Regions from separate parts of the Nocardioides secundeburneus genome, predicted to be linked through region 3. Evidence: riboswitches for the same ligand, from Rfam matches in the RefSeq annotation. Region 3 holds a riboswitch; each other region holds the start of a gene.
The links. A riboswitch is a leader RNA that binds a small molecule or an ion and turns the genes downstream of it on or off. The one in region 3 is predicted to bind cobalamin.
Positions count from the first base shown of each region.

Region 1: it holds a riboswitch for cobalamin, as region 3 does, so the genes downstream of both, ABFT23_RS17520 (nitrite reductase) here and ABFT23_RS10810 (FecCD family ABC transporter permease) in region 3, are expected to answer to the same signal.
Region 2: it holds a riboswitch for cobalamin, as region 3 does, so the genes downstream of both, ABFT23_RS17545 (VWA domain-containing protein) here and ABFT23_RS10810 (FecCD family ABC transporter permease) in region 3, are expected to answer to the same signal.

Region 1 covers NZ_JBDUUE010000006.1:250,351-255,141, reverse strand. Annotated here, with positions in the region: gene cobJ (precorrin-3B C(17)-methyltransferase) at 1-1,451, opposite strand, end outside; gene ABFT23_RS17525 (precorrin-8X methylmutase) at 1,448-2,116, opposite strand; gene ABFT23_RS17520 (nitrite reductase) at 2,113-2,886, opposite strand; cobalamin riboswitch at 2,999-3,140, opposite strand; gene ABFT23_RS17515 ((2Fe-2S)-binding protein) at 3,176-3,796, opposite strand; gene ABFT23_RS17510 (DUF1800 domain-containing protein) at 3,974-4,791, shown strand, end outside.
Region 2 covers NZ_JBDUUE010000006.1:255,788-260,578, forward strand. Annotated here, with positions in the region: gene ABFT23_RS17535 (cobalt-precorrin-4/precorrin-4 C(11)-methyltransferase) at 1-147, opposite strand, end outside; gene cbiE (precorrin-6y C5,15-methyltransferase (decarboxylating) subunit CbiE) at 144-1,367, opposite strand; cobalamin riboswitch at 1,381-1,519, shown strand; gene ABFT23_RS17545 (VWA domain-containing protein) at 1,595-3,490, shown strand; gene bluB (5,6-dimethylbenzimidazole synthase) at 3,487-4,131, shown strand; gene cobO (cob(I)yrinic acid a,c-diamide adenosyltransferase) at 4,131-4,745, shown strand; gene ABFT23_RS22595 (cobyrinate a,c-diamide synthase) at 4,742-4,791, shown strand, end outside.
Region 3 covers NZ_JBDUUE010000003.1:544,174-548,964, reverse strand. Annotated here, with positions in the region: gene ABFT23_RS10820 (ABC transporter substrate-binding protein) at 1-712, opposite strand, end outside; gene ABFT23_RS10815 (ABC transporter ATP-binding protein) at 709-1,503, opposite strand; gene ABFT23_RS10810 (FecCD family ABC transporter permease) at 1,500-2,522, opposite strand; cobalamin riboswitch at 2,667-2,850, opposite strand; gene ABFT23_RS10805 (ATP synthase F0 subunit B) at 3,034-4,002, shown strand; gene ABFT23_RS10800 (hypothetical protein) at 4,028-4,791, opposite strand, start outside.

The DNA.
Region 1 (4,791 bases), on a different contig from region 3:
CCGGACGGGCTGGTCCTCGTCCCCGACGAGCCGATGATCAGCAGGCACTTCATGTCGACGGCGGCCGCGTCGAGGTCGGCGAGGGTGGTGACGGTGATCGACTCCTCGGCGCGGCCGACGTCGCGGCCGACGATCACCGGGCGGTCGGCGGGCAGCTCCTCGAGCAGGATCTTCTGGGCCTCGACGACCTGCTCGGTGCGCGAGCGCGAGGCCGGGTTGTAGATCGCGAGCACCAGGTCGGCGGTCGCGATCGAGCGCAGGCGCTGCTCGATGACCTCCCACGGCTTGAGCCGGTCGGAGAGGCTGACGACGGCGAAGTCGCCGCCGATCGGGGCGCCGGCGCGGGCCGCCACCGCCTGCACCGCGCTGAGGCCGGGCAGCACGCGCACGTCGACGTCGGGGAACTCGTCGGCCACCTCGAACACCGCGGCCGCCATGCCGAACACGCCGGCGTCGCCGCCGGAGACGACCGCCACCCGCTCGCCGGCCCGCGCGAGCCGCAGCGCGTCACGGGCGCGGTCGACCTCGACCGTGTTGCCCGAGGCGTGCCGGGTCAGGCCGGGGCGCTGGGGCACCCGTTTGACGTAGGGCGCGTAGCCGACGACGTGGTCGACCTCGGCGAGCGCCTGGGCGACCTCGGGCGTCAGCCAGCCGTCGGGACCGGGGCCGAGGCCGACGACGAGCAGCTCCGCGGCGGTGGGCGCGTCGGCCGGCTCGACCACGGCGGCACGCGGCCCCGTGTCGCCCGGCACCACGATCAGCGAGAAGTACGGCACCGTGTCGGGGTCGACGTCGGCGACCGGCAGCCACCGCTCGCCGGGGGCCGAGGCCCTCTCGACGTACAGCGCGCCGTCGAGGCGGCCCGCGGCCTCGATCGCCCGGCGCACGGCCGGGAAGGTGCGACCCAGCTTCATGATGATCGCGCCGTCGGTGTCGGCGAGCCGACGGGCGAGCTCGGGCTCGGGCAGGGTGCCGGGCAGCACGGTGAGCACGTCGGTCTGGCGCACCAGCGGGGAGGCGACCGCGGCGGTGGCGGCCGCGAACGCGGGGACGCCGGGCACCACCTCGGTCGGGAAGCGCTCGGCCAGCCGGTCGTGCATGTACATCGCCGAGCCGTAGAACATCGGGTCGCCCTCGGCCAGCAGGACGACGTCGCGGCCGGCCTCGAGGTGCGCGGCCAACCGTGCCGCCGAGGTCTCGTAGAACTCCGCCATCGCGCCGGCGTAGCCGCCCGGGTGGTCGGTGGTGCCGGTGGTCACCGGGTAGCGCAGCTCCTCCTCGACGACGCCGGCGGGGATGAGGTCGGCGGCGATGCGTCGCGCGTGGGAGGTCGTGCGCGTGCCGGCGTGGTAGGCGACGACGTCGGCGGCACCGATGAGACGCGCGGCCTTGAGGGTGATCAGCTCCGGGTCGCCGGGCCCGATGCCGACGCAGGTCAGCCGGCCGCTCATGCCTCGCTCACCGAGGCCAGGGCGTTGACCGCCGACGACGTCATGGCCGAGCCGCCGCGGCGTCCGCGCACGGTGACGAACGGGACGTCGACGCCGTGGGTGTCGGCGAGCGCGGCCAGCGCCTCCTTCGACTCCGCGGCGCCGATGAACCCCACGGGGCAGCCGATGATCGCGGCCGGTCGCGGGGCGCCGTCGACCAGCATCTCCATCAGGTGGAACAGCGCGGTGGGCGCGTTGCCGATGGCGACGACCGCCCCCTCGAGGTGGGGCTCCCACAGCGAGACCGCGGCCGCGCTGCGGGTCGTGGCCCACTGCTGCGCCAGTGCCGGCACCCGCTCGTCGTTGAGGAAGCACATGACCTCGTTGCCGGCCGGCAGCCGTCCGGCGGTGATGCCGACGGCGACCATGCGGGCGTCGGTGATCACCGGCGCGCCAGCGGCCAGGGCGGCGCGGCCGGCCTCGCCGAGGCGCGGGTGGACGACGAGGTCGCGCACCAGGTCGACCTGGCCGCTGCCGTGGATCATCCGGACGGCGACCTGCTCGGCCCCGGCCGGGATGCTGCTGAGGTCGGCCTCGGCCCGGATGGTGGCGAACGAGTCGGCGTAGATCGCCGGGCCGGTGGCGACGTAGTCGAAGCGGCGCGTCGGTGGCGTCGGTGAGGTCACGGGAGCAGGTCCGTCCTGATCAGGGAGTGCCAGGGCGTGACCAGGACCGGCCCGCCCGTCGAGGTCGCGAGCGCGACGTGGTCGGGGGAGAGCACGCCGTCCGGAGCCGTGAGGACGGCGTCGCCGGCGGCGGGCCCGGTGCGCGGGCTCGTGCGCGGGTCGGGCTCGCGCACCGCGGCGAGCGGCGTCGCGAGCTCGTCGACGTGCCAGGGCGCGTCGACGCCGTCGCCACGGACGTCGAGGAAGCGGTGCGCGAGGCCGAGCAGGGCCTGCGGCGCGTCGGCGAGCGGGACGACGTCGCCCCACCCGGCCCCGAGCCGCAGCTGGGCGGTGGCGTCGTCGAGGGCCATCAGCCCGAGGTCGGTCGGCCGTCCGACGACGTCACCGCGACCGTCGTCCAGGGTGACCAGGAAGCGTCCGGGCAGACCGGCCGCGCGGGGGTCGGCGAGCACGAGCGCGTCGAGCGCGGCCACGACGGGGCGCAGGTCGGCGCGCCCGCCGACCCGGCCGGTGAGCGGGGACACGACGACGTTGCGGGCCTGGTCGTGCGCCCGGCTGGGCAGCAGGCCCAGCGCCTCCACGGCGCGCAGGAACGGCTCGCCGTGCTCGACCCCGCGCAGCTGCAGGTTGGCGCGCGAGGTGAGGTGGAGGTCGCCGTCGCCGAAGGTGGCGGCGACCTCGGCGAGACCGTCGAGCGTCGCGGCGGCCAGCTCGCCGCCGGGCACGCGGAGCCGGACCAGTGCGCCGTCGTCGGCCGGCCACGGGCGCACGACGCCGGGGCAACGGTCTCGTCTGGTGCGGGGCACAGGGCTCCTGGGAGGTCTGCGGCCTCCACGCGTCGGCCGGTCACGACCTCGCGGCGGTCGGCCGCAAGGGCCAGCAGGTCTTCGGACTCGGGATCGCACCGACCGTGGACGCCTTCCCAGGTCTTGCGACCCAGTGGCTGCTGCTCCCACTCGGAGCCAGCCGTCCTGCCGATCACCCTCACCGCTGCGCGTCAGTCCCGGAGTCGCACCGGATTCCCGCGCTGGCGGCCCGACGATAGCAATCCGGCCCCTCTCACGGTCGTGCGGGCACGACGTCGAACACGCAGTCGCCGCACAGGCCGGCGTTCGAGGCGAGGTAGAACAGGCAGCAGGTACGCCGGCGCGCCGTGCCGTCGGGGCGCACGTCGAGCTCGCCGGCGAAGCCCGGCCCGGCCAGCAGGCGGTCGACGACCGGTCGCGCCCGGGGCAGGTGGTGCACCCGGGGGACGGCGTGCAGGCTCGCGGCGGCGTTGCCCCACAGCAGCCGCGGCGCGAGGGGGACGGCGTCGACCAGTGGCTCGAGCACGCTGCGCACCGCGGCGTCGAGGTCGTCGTCGGTCGCGTCGGTTCGGCCCCGCGGCTCGTGGACGCCGAGCGTGACCGCGCCGTCGTCGTGCCGGGCGACGAGGCAGCCGGGGTCGACCAGGACGCCGTCGGCGGCGTAGGGCACGACGCTCACCGACCAGAAGCGCGACGCCACGCCCATCACGACGGCCGACCAGCCGACGCGGGCCGGGGCGTCGCCCAGGCGGCGGCACACGGCCCGGGCGAGGTCGGCGAGGTCGAGGTCGACCAGCGGCACGTAGCGCTCGTCGGGCTCGAGGTCAGGCTCCCAGACCAGGATCCGGCGCAGCGCTCGGGTCGGGTCGGTCATGGCGTCCGTCACGCTACCCATCAGCCGTCCGTCGGCGGCGGTGGCCCCACCCGGGTGGTCATGCATGTCCGATCGGACATTTGTGTCCCAGGGGTGTTGGAGGCCCGGCCGGAGGGTGGCCAGGATGGGGGCTCCCCCACGCCTCCCCCGGAGGCCTCCATCCCCCCTGGAGAACCGGTGATCGACGCACCCCCCACGCCGACGGCCCCTGCGCCGACCGCTGTTCCTGCCGACCGCCCGACCGAGGAGTCGGCACGCCGCCGGTTCCTCACGCGCGGCCTCGTGGCGGGCATCGCCGCCCTCGCCGTGTCGTCGGGCGTCGACGGTGGCGGGGCCGACGCCGCCACGGCGGACCGGAAGGCGAGCGCCCGGCGGCGCCACGCCAAGCGGTGCCGGCACTGGCACCGCTGCGCCAAGCACCAGGGCCACACCTGCCGGCGGCTGCACCGGTGCAAGCACCGCTTCCACCGGGCCGCCCCCAGCACGCCCAGCACCCCCAACACCCCGAGCACGCCCAGCACCCCGACGACGCCGGCACCCCCCACGCCGACGACGCCGACTCCCGAGACGCCCACGACGCCGGCACCCCCCACGCCGACGACCCCGACCACCCCGACGACCCCGACCACCCCGACGACGCCCGAGCCCGACCCTGCGTTCGCGTCGTCGCCGATCCCGACCGCGGCCTCGCTGCACCTGGGCAACCGCTTCACCTACGCCATGACTCCCGCGCTGCACGCCCAGATGCGCGCGGCCGGCAGCCCCGAGGCCTGGCTCGCCCGCCAGCTCGAGCCGGCCGCCGTCGCCGACACCGCGGCCGACGCCTTCGAGTCGTGGTGGCCCTCGGTCAACCTCGACGCCGCGACCTTGTGGAAGCGCAACCAGGACGAGGTCGAGGGCGGCTGGCAGGCCATGGAGAACTACTCGCGCTGGTGCCTGCTGCGCCGCATCTACTCCCAGCGCCAGGTGCTCGAGGTGATGACCGAGTTCTGGGA
Region 2 (4,791 bases), on a different contig from region 3:
CGCGCCGTCGCGGCAGTGCTCGAGCACGCCGTCCTCGAGGTAGGTGCCCGGGAAGAGCACCACGTCGGCCTCGGAGACCAGCCGCGCGGCGCGCAGCGTGAGGAGGTCGGCGGCGCCGGGGCCGGCCCCGACGAAGTGCACGGTCACGATCGATGCTCCTTGGTCCAGGACCACTGGGTGACGGCACGCGCCGGGGTCCAGCCGGTGAACGTGCCGATGGGCGCGGCGGTCTCGACGGCGTGCCGGGTCAGCTCGCCACCGTGCTCGGCGTAGGCACCGGCCAGCACCTGCTCGGTCTCGAGCGTGACGCCGTGGACGACGAGCCGCCCGCCGGGGCGCAGGCGGTCGCGGCACAGGTCGAGGAGCCCGGGCGCCGTCGCTCCCCCGCCGACGAAGACCGCGTGCGGGCCGGGCAGCCGGGCGGCGACGTCGAGGGCGTCGCCGCGGTGCACGTCGAGCCGCGGGACGCCGAGCGCGTCGGCGTTGCGGGCGATCCGGTCGGCGCGGGCCGGGTCGCGCTCGACGGCGTCGGCGTGGCAGGTCGGGTGGGCGCGCAGCCACTCGATGCCGACGGAGCCGGCGCCGGCGCCGAGGTCCCACAGGCGCTGGCCGGGCTGGGGCGCGAGGCGGGCGAGGGCCGCGGCGCGCAGGTCTCGCTTGGTGAGCTGGCCGTCGTGCTCGTAGGCGTCGTCGGGCAGGCCGGCGACCCACGAGCCGGACGCCGGGCCGTCGCAGACGATCGCGACGACGTGCAGCGGCGGCACGTCGTGCGACCCGGCGTCCCAGGTGGCGGCGGTGGCGTCGATGCGTGACTCGGTCGCCGCGCCGAGGTCGCCGAGCACCGTGAGCGTGCTGGCGCCGTAGCCGTGCGCGACGAGCAGAGCGGCGAGGTCGGCTGGTGTGCCGGGGCCGCTGGTGAGCACCAGCAGCCGGCGTCCGGGGGCGAGCTCGCGCACCAGCGGCTGCAGGCTGCGCCCGACGGTGCTGACGACGCCGACCGTCTCGGCCGGCCAGAGCATGCGCGCCCGGGCCAGGGCGATCGAGGAGACCGCCGGCACGACGTCCAGCACCTCGCCGTGCCGCGGCAGCAGACTGGTCGCCACGCCCGAGACGAAGGGGTCGCCGGAGGCGAGCACCACGGTCGACCGGTCGCCGTCGACGGGGTCGAGCGAGAACGGGCTCGGCCACGCACGGCGTTCCTGGCCCTCGACGTCGGGCAGCAGGGCCAGCTGCCGTCTCGACCCGACGACGACCGGTGCGTCGAGCACCACGGACCGGGCGGCCTCGGTGAGCCCGGCCCACCCGTCGGCGCCGATGCCCACCACGGTCACCCGCCGCGCGGCGGTGGGGGCGGACGGCTCGGGCACGGGCGCCGACGCTATCGTGCGGACGTCGCGAGGTGCCCTACGGGGAGAATCTGGGAAGCCGGTGCAAGTCCGGCACAGGCCCGCTGCGGTGACCACGCCTCGAGCGATCGAGGGCTGGAAGTCCGAAGACCGGCCTCGCGACGCGCCCCATCCACTGGCCACACGAGCGGGAGCCTCACGTGCCGGACACACCCGAACAGACCCGTCATACCTATCCCTTCGCCGCCGTGGTCGACCCCGGCGACATGGCGCTCGCCCTGCTGCTGACCACCATCTCGCCCGAGATCGGCGGCGTGCTCGTGCGCGGCGAGAAGGGCACGGCCAAGTCGACCATCGTGCGCGGCCTCGCCGCCGTCCTGCCGCCGCTCGACGACGGCCGCGCCGTCCCGCTCGTCGAGCTGCCCGTGGGTGCCACCGAGGACCGCGTGCTCGGTTCGCTGCACCTCGAGAAGGCGCTCGCCGACGGCGTCGCCGAGTACGAGCCCGGCCTGCTGGTCAAGGCCCACCGCGGACTGCTCTACGTCGACGAGGTCAACCTGCTGCACGACCACCTGGTCGACGTGCTGCTCGACGCCGCCGCCATGGGCCGCTGCACGGTCGAGCGCGACGGCGTCTCGGTCTCGCACGACGCGCGCTTCGTGCTCGTCGGCACCATGAACCCCGAGGAGGGCGAGCTGCGCCCGCAGCTGCTCGACCGGTTCGGCCTCACCGTCGAGGTCGCCGCACCGCGCGACCCGGCCGTGCGCGTCGAGGTGGTGCGCCGGCGCATGGCCTACGACGCCGACCCGGCCGGTTTCGCCGCCCGCTGGGCGGCCGACGAGGAGGCGCTCGCGGGCCGGCTGCTCGCCGCTCGCACGGCCGTCGGCGACGTCGAGCTGTCCGACGCGATGCTGCTCAAGATCGCCGAGGTGTGCGCGGCGTTCGAGGTCGACGGCCTGCGCGCCGACATCGTCACCGCCCGCACCGCCACCGCCCACGCCGCCTGGCACGGACGCACCGAGGTCACCCTCGACGACGTCCGGGTCGCGGCCCGGCTGTCGCTGCCGCACCGGCGCCGTCGCAACCCGTTCGACGCGCCCGGTCTCGACGAGGACCTCCTCGACGAGACGCTGGGCGAGGAGGAGCCCGACCCGCCCGAGCCCGACCCGACCGACCCGGGTGGCGGTGACGGCGGTGACGGCAGTGATGGCGACGGCGGCGACGGCGGATACGACGGGGGCGGGCCCCCCGACACCGGGGACAGCTCCGACGCCGGCGAGGCCGGCCGCGACCCCGTTCCGAGCGGCGCCCCCTCGACCGCCGCCGGGTCGACGACCACGAGCAACGTCGCGGCCGGTCAGCCCTACCGCGCCCGGCTCTTCCAGGTCGCCGGCACCGGTCGCGGCGAGGCCGGCAAACGCAGCCGTGCCGTCACCGACACCGGACGACGCATCGGCTCGCGACCGGGCTCGCGTGGCGCCGTCCACCTGCTCGAGACGATCCGCGCCGCCGCGCCGCACCAGGCCACCCGGGGACGCACCGGCGGCCGGGTGCTCCTGCGTCCGGAGGACCTGCGGGTGGCCGATCGCGAGGGCCGCGAGTCGAACCTGGTCCTGTTCTGCGTCGACGCGTCGGGCTCGATGGCCGCGCGCAAGCGCATGGAGCAGGTGAAGACCGCGATCCTCAGCCTGCTGCTCGACGCCTACCAGCGCCGCGACAAGGTCGGCCTGGTCACCTTCCGCGGCACCGGGGCCGAGGTCGCGCTGCCGCCCACGGGCTCGATCGACGTCGCCGCCCGCCGGCTCGACGACCTGCCCGCCGGCGGCCGCACGCCGCTGGCCGAGGGCCTCGTCGAGGCGTTCAGGGTCGTCGAGCGCGAGCGCGTGCGCGACCCGCGCCGCCGGGCGCTGGTCGTCGTCGTCACCGACGGCCGCGCGACCAGCGGTCGCGACCCCGTCGTCCGCGCCCGTCAGGCCGCAACGGCGCTCGCCGAGGCCGGCGTCGCCTGCCTCGTCGTCGACTGCGAGGCCGGCCCCATGCGGCTCGGCCTGGCGCGCACGCTCGCCGAGCACCTGCGCGCCGAGCACGTCGCCGTCGCCGAGGTCAGCGCCGCCGTGCTGACGTCGGCGGTGCGTGCCGCGTGAGCGCCCCCACCGTCAGCACGGACCTCTACGACGTCATCGAGCGGCGGCGCGACGTCCGCGCCGAGTTCACCGGACATGCTGTCTCCGACGACGTGCTGTCGCGCGTGCTCCGCGCGGCGCACGCGGCACCGAGCGTCGGGCACAGCCAGCCCTGGGACTTCGTCGTCGTGCGCGACCGTTCGACCCGCGAGCGCTTCCAGGAGCACGTCGCCACCGAGCGAGCCGCGTACGCCGACACGCTGCCGCCCGAACGGGCCGAGACGTTCGCGCGCATCAAGGTCGAGGGCGTGCTGGAGTCGTCGCTGGGCGTCGTCGTCACCCACGACCCCGACCGCGGCGGGCCGCAGGTGCTCGGGCGTCACGCCATCGACGACGCCGGCCTCTACTCCACCTGCCTCGCCGTGCAGAACCTGTGGCTCACCGCGACGGCCGAGGGCCTCGGCGTCGGCTGGGTGTCGTTCTACCGCGAGCCGTTCCTGCGCGACCTCCTGGCCATCCCCGAGCGGGTGCGGCCGATCGCCTGGCTCTGCCTCGGCCCGGTGTCGCGCCTGCACGACGTCCCCGACCTCGAACGGCACGGCTGGCGCACCCGCCGGCCGCTCGCCGACGCCGTCCACCACGAGAAGTACGGGAGCCACTGATGCCCCAGGGCAAGCCGCTCGTCGTCCCCGACGACGGGCTCACCACGGCCCAGCGGCGTCGCCTGCCGCTGCTGATGGTCAACACCGGCGACGGCAAGGGCAAGTCCACCGCCGCGTTCGGGCTCGCGATCCGCGCGTGGAACCACGGGTGGGACGTCGGGGTCTTCCAGTTCGTGAAGTCGGCCAAGTGGCGCATCGGCGAGCAGACCGTGCTCGAGCGGCTCGGCGAGCTGCACGCCGAGACCGGCGAGGGCGGGCCGGTCGAGTGGCACAAGATGGGCTCGGGCTGGTCATGGTCGCGCAAGGCCGGCGAGGCCGAGGACCACGCGCGCGACGCCGCCGAGGGCTGGGCCGAGGTCAAGCGCCGCATCGCCGAGGAGCGGCACGACATCTACGTGCTCGACGAGTTCACCTACCCGATGGAGTGGGGCTGGGTCGACGTCGACGACGTCGTCGAGACGCTGCGCGACCGGCCGGGCCGGCAGTACGTCGTGATCACCGGACGCCGTGCCCACCCGAAGCTGGTCGAGGTCGCCGACACCGTCACCGAGATGACGAAGGTCAAGCACCAGATGGACCGCGGGCAGAAGGGACAGGCGGGCATCGAGTGGTGACCACCCCGTTCGGTCGACTCCCCCGGTTCGTGGTCGCGGCGCCGAG
Region 3 (4,791 bases):
TGCCCTGCGGGCCGCCGAACGACCCGCTGGAGAACGGGGCCGTCGTGCCGCTGTCCATGAGGAAGACCGTGGGCGGCTCGCTGGCGCGCGGCGCGGCCTCGAGCCGGGCGAGCCGCGCGTCGAGGTCGGCGACGAGGTCGGCGGCCCGGTCGTCGCGCCCGGTGATCGCGCCCAGGTTGGTCAGGTCGGTGCGCAGGGCCTCCCACGGCCCCACGACGCCGCGCGCCTCGCCGTCGTCCTGACGGCACGACTCGGTGAGCGTGTAGCCGACGATGTCGCGGTCGGCGAGGCCCGCCGGCGTCAGGTTGGAGTCCTCGTCCCAGCCGTAGTTCCAGCCGGCGACCACGACGTCGGGCCGCTGGGCGATGACGTTCTCCAGCGTCGGGCGCTCGTCGGCGGCGACCGGCAACCCGGAGACCACGTCGGCCCCGTAGGCCTGGCCGAGCACGGCCACGTCGTCGCCGATGCCGGCGATGCCGGCCACCTGGTCCTGCGCGCCGAGCGCGAGGGTCATCGCGATCATCCCGCCGTCGTAGACGTAGAGCCGGGACGCCGGTGACGGGGCGACCAGGTCGGCGCCGCAGTTCTCGACGGTGACGGTCTCGGCAGCGGCCCCGTCGTCGGTGCTGCGGGGCACGGTCTCGCCGCACGCGGCCAGGGCGAGGGCGGCCAGGGGTAGTGCGAGGACGGCGAGGGTCGAGCGGGTGGTCATCGGTGCTCCTTCGTGGCGACCGGGCGTCCGGTGCCGAGGGTGAGGTGTCGGGTCCGGTGGTGCTCGTCGATCAGGTAGGCGGCGGGGACGCCGAAGACGTGGTCGATCACGTCGGGCGCCAGGGCGGCGGACGGCGTCCCGCTGGCGTGGACGACGCCGTCGTGCAGCACGACGACGCGGTCGAAGTGGGCGGCCGCGAGGGCCAGGTCGTGGATGGCGGTGACCACGGTGCGGCCGCTGGCGCGCAGCAACGCCAGCAGGTCGAGCTGGTGGCGCACGTCGAGGTGGTTGGTCGGCTCGTCGAGCACGACGAGGTCGCAGTCCTGCGCGAGCCCGCGGGCCAGGCTGACGCGCCGACGCTCGCCGCCGGACAGGTCGGCGCACGCCCGGTCGGCGGCGTCGTCGAGCCCGACCCAGGCGAGGGCGCGCAGCGCGGCGCCCCGGTCGTCGTGCCCGCGGGCCCACGGTGTCCGGTAGGGCAGGCGCCCGAGGGCGACGTACTCGACCACCCGCATGTCGGCCGGCGGGTGCTCCTCCTGGGCCACGAACGCCATGAGCCGGGCCCGCGCCCGGGCGCCGAGGGTGTGCACGTCGTCCGCCCCGACGGCCACCGAGCCGTGCACCGGGGTGAGCAGCCCGGCGACGGTGCGCAGCAGGGTCGACTTGCCGGAGCCGTTGACGCCCACGAGGGCGACCATCTCGCCGCGGGCGACCTCGAGGTCGACGTCGACGAGCACGGTGCGTCCGCCGACGGCGCACGAAAGCCCGCGCACGGCGAGGGCGGCGCTCACGCCTCACCGCCGAAGCGGTAGCGGCGTCGTCCGAGCAGGAGCAGGAACACCGGGGCCCCGACCAGGCCGGTGACGACGCTGAGCGGGATCTCCTGAGGGCTGACGACGGTGCGGGCGACGACGTCGACCCACACGAGGAACACCGCTCCGGCGAGAGCGGCCACCGGCACCATCACGCGGTGGCCGGCCCCGACGACGAGGCGTGCGAGGTGGGGCACCACCAGCCCGACGAAGCCGATGCCGCCCGAGACCGCGACGAGGATGCCGACGAGCACCGAGGTGAGCACGAACAGCCCGACGCGCACGGCGCGCACGGGCACGCCGACGGCCGCGGCCGTGTCGTCACCCGTGGTGAGCGCATCGAGCCAGCCGTGCAGGGCGAGCGCCGCGGCGGTGGCCAGGACGACGGCGACGACCGGGGGCAACAGCTGCGCCCAGGTCGCACCGGCCAGCGAGCCCAACAGCCAGAACAGCACCGACTCGGTGGCCCGCGGCTCGTTGCCGACGAAGACCAGGAAGCTGGAGATCGAGGAGAACGCCGACGACATGACGACGCCGGTCAGCACCAGCCGCAGCGGCGTGAGCCCGCCCTGCGCGATCGAGATGCCGAAGACCAGCACCGCGGCCGTCAGCGCGCCCACCAGCGCTCCGGCGGACAGCGCCCACGCGCCCAGCGACCCGAGGACGCCGAAGGCGATCACGGCGGTGGCGCCCACGCCGGCACCGGCCGAGACGCCGAGCAGGTAGGGGTCGGCGAGCGGGTTGCGGACCAGGGTCTGCATCGCCGCCCCCGCGACCGCGAGGCCGGCGCCGACGACGGCGGCCAGCAGCACCCGTGGCGCCCGCAGGTCCCACACGATCGTGTCGTAGACGTCGTCCGGCCCTGGGCGTGCGTGCAGGAGACGCTCACGGAGGACCTCGACGACACCGGCCGGCTGCAACGACTCCGACCCGAACCCGAGCGAGAGGACCACCGAGACGACCAGGGCGGCGCCGAGGCAGGTGTAGAGGGCACCCAGCCGGATCCAGCCGGGCTCGGGCCGGGGAGGGGGAGGTGGGACCGGGTCGGTGGGGCGGGACAACAGGGTCGGGAGCGCGCCGTGGCGCGGGCCTGGAGTGTCGATCGGTCACTCGGATCTGTGAGGGCCCGGAACGCGGGGCCGACGGCTGGGAGTGAGCCAGCCGGTCTTCGGACTCGGGTTCGACCCGGCAGGACACCTTCCCAGGCCGTCGCGCGGCCCAGTGGTACGTCGTCCTGCCAGTCACCCTCACCGCTGCGCGTCAGCTCCGGATTCACACCGGATTCCCGCGCACCCGTAGGTGCGTTCTGGCTCGGGGCGAACCTAGCAGTGGGTCGAGCGGGCCCGGGCCGGGAGGCCACGTCTCGCCGGGTCGCGAGCGAGCGTTCACACCGTGCTGACACGAGCGAAACGTCGCAGGAGGTTTGCGGGGTTGCGTCCTGGGTACTCTGGATCGCGGGGGGCGGTTCGTCGTGCCCTCGTACAGCCGCCGCCCACGAGCCGAGGTTCGATGCCCGACACGCCGCCCCACCTCCGTAGCGACGCCGTCGTCGGCGCCTCGGTGCTCCACGAGGCGCTCGTCATGAGACGCGAGGTCGAGATCGAGCTGGCCGAGGCCGGGGAGATCCGGGCCGCAGCCGTCGCCGAGGCGACGAGCCTGATCGAGACGGCGCGCCTCGCGGCCGCCGGCGTCGAGGAGCAGGCCGAGGCCGAGGCCCGCGCCATGGTCGAGCAGGCCCGCGAGCAGGCGATCGGCATCGTCACCCAGGCCCGTGTCGAGGCCGAGAACCTGCTGGCCGAGGCCCACGCCGACGCCGCCCAGTACGACGCCTGGGCCCGCCAGGAGGCCCGCGAGCGCCTCACGGGCGACCTCGCCGGCCTCACCCAGGCCATCGCCGAACGCCGCGACGACCTCGCGACGAGCATCCCGGCGCTGGAGGCGGCGATCGAGCGGGCGCTGGTCTCACTCGACGACGCCTCGTGGCTCGGCGTCTCCCTCGTCGACCAGGTCTCGCTCCCTGACGACGCCCCGAGCCACGAGGTCACCGAGGCCTCCCGTCCCGACGCTCCCCGACGTCGTCCCGAGGTGTCGCTGCGTGCCGTCGACGATCTCGTCGAGTCCGACGTCGACGTCGACGACGGGGCCGACCACGAGCCTCCGCTCGAGGACGCCGACGTCGTCCGAACGGACGAGCCCGTCGAGCCCGTCGAGCCCGTCGAGCCCGAGCAGTGGGCGTCGGTCCGGCTCGTGAGCTCCTCGGGTCAGCGTCGTTCGATGCTCGACGACGTCGAGCCGGAGACCGTCGGGCACGACGCCGAGACGTACCCGGCGGTCGAGATGACCGCGGCCGAGGTCGTCGAGATGGCCGAGGTGTCCGACGACCGGCGGCGTGGGGCCGACGACCACGGCGATCACGACGACCACGACGACGAGGCGCGTCCGCTCGGCTGGTTGTTCCGGTCGACGCCCACGCGCTGACCTCGACGCCGGCCCCGACCGGCGCTCAGCCCGGTGGGCCTGAGGCGCCCTGGGCGCGGGCGGCGGCGGGGTCGCAGGAGGTCTGCAGGTTGGCGTCGCCGCCCGCGCGCGCGGTCGGTCGTGCGAACGCGGTGACCGTGCGCACGGTGCTGCCCACCGGCAGCGTGGCGTAGAGCTGCATCCAGATCCTGCGGGGCCGCCCGGGCAGGAAGCACGACCAGGTCCCCGACACGATCGCGACGAGGTCGCCCTCGGCATCGTCGACGACGGCCTGCACGACGGCGCTGTCGACCGGGGCGCCGTCCGCCGTCACGTCGGCCACCACCACCGCGCCCACCGCGTTGGCGAAGACGCTGTCCAGCTGCACGGCGAGCCGCGGGCTGCCGTCGCTGCCGGCCGTCGACCAGACGACGTCGCGGTAGCCGACCTGCAGGTCGTCGACGCGCACGTCGGTGGGCAGGCGGAACGAGAACGCGTAGTCGGCGCCGGGGGGCACGTCGGCCACCGTGCAGCACGGTCCGGCGACCGTCGTCGTGACCGAGCCGGCCGTCACCACGGTGGCCTCGGCCTGGGCCCGGCGCAGCACCCGGTCGGCGGTGTTGCGCAGGACCACCGAGACGAGGCCGTCGTTCGCGGCCCATTCGCGTGTCTCGACCAGGCTCGGTGCCGGATCGGCGGGTCCGGGGCGCTCGGTGCCGTCGCGCTGGTCGTCCACGAGCGAGCAACCGGGCAGCAGGACGGTGACCGGTCCGACGACGAGTCCGGTGAGGAGCACCACGAGCAGGCGCG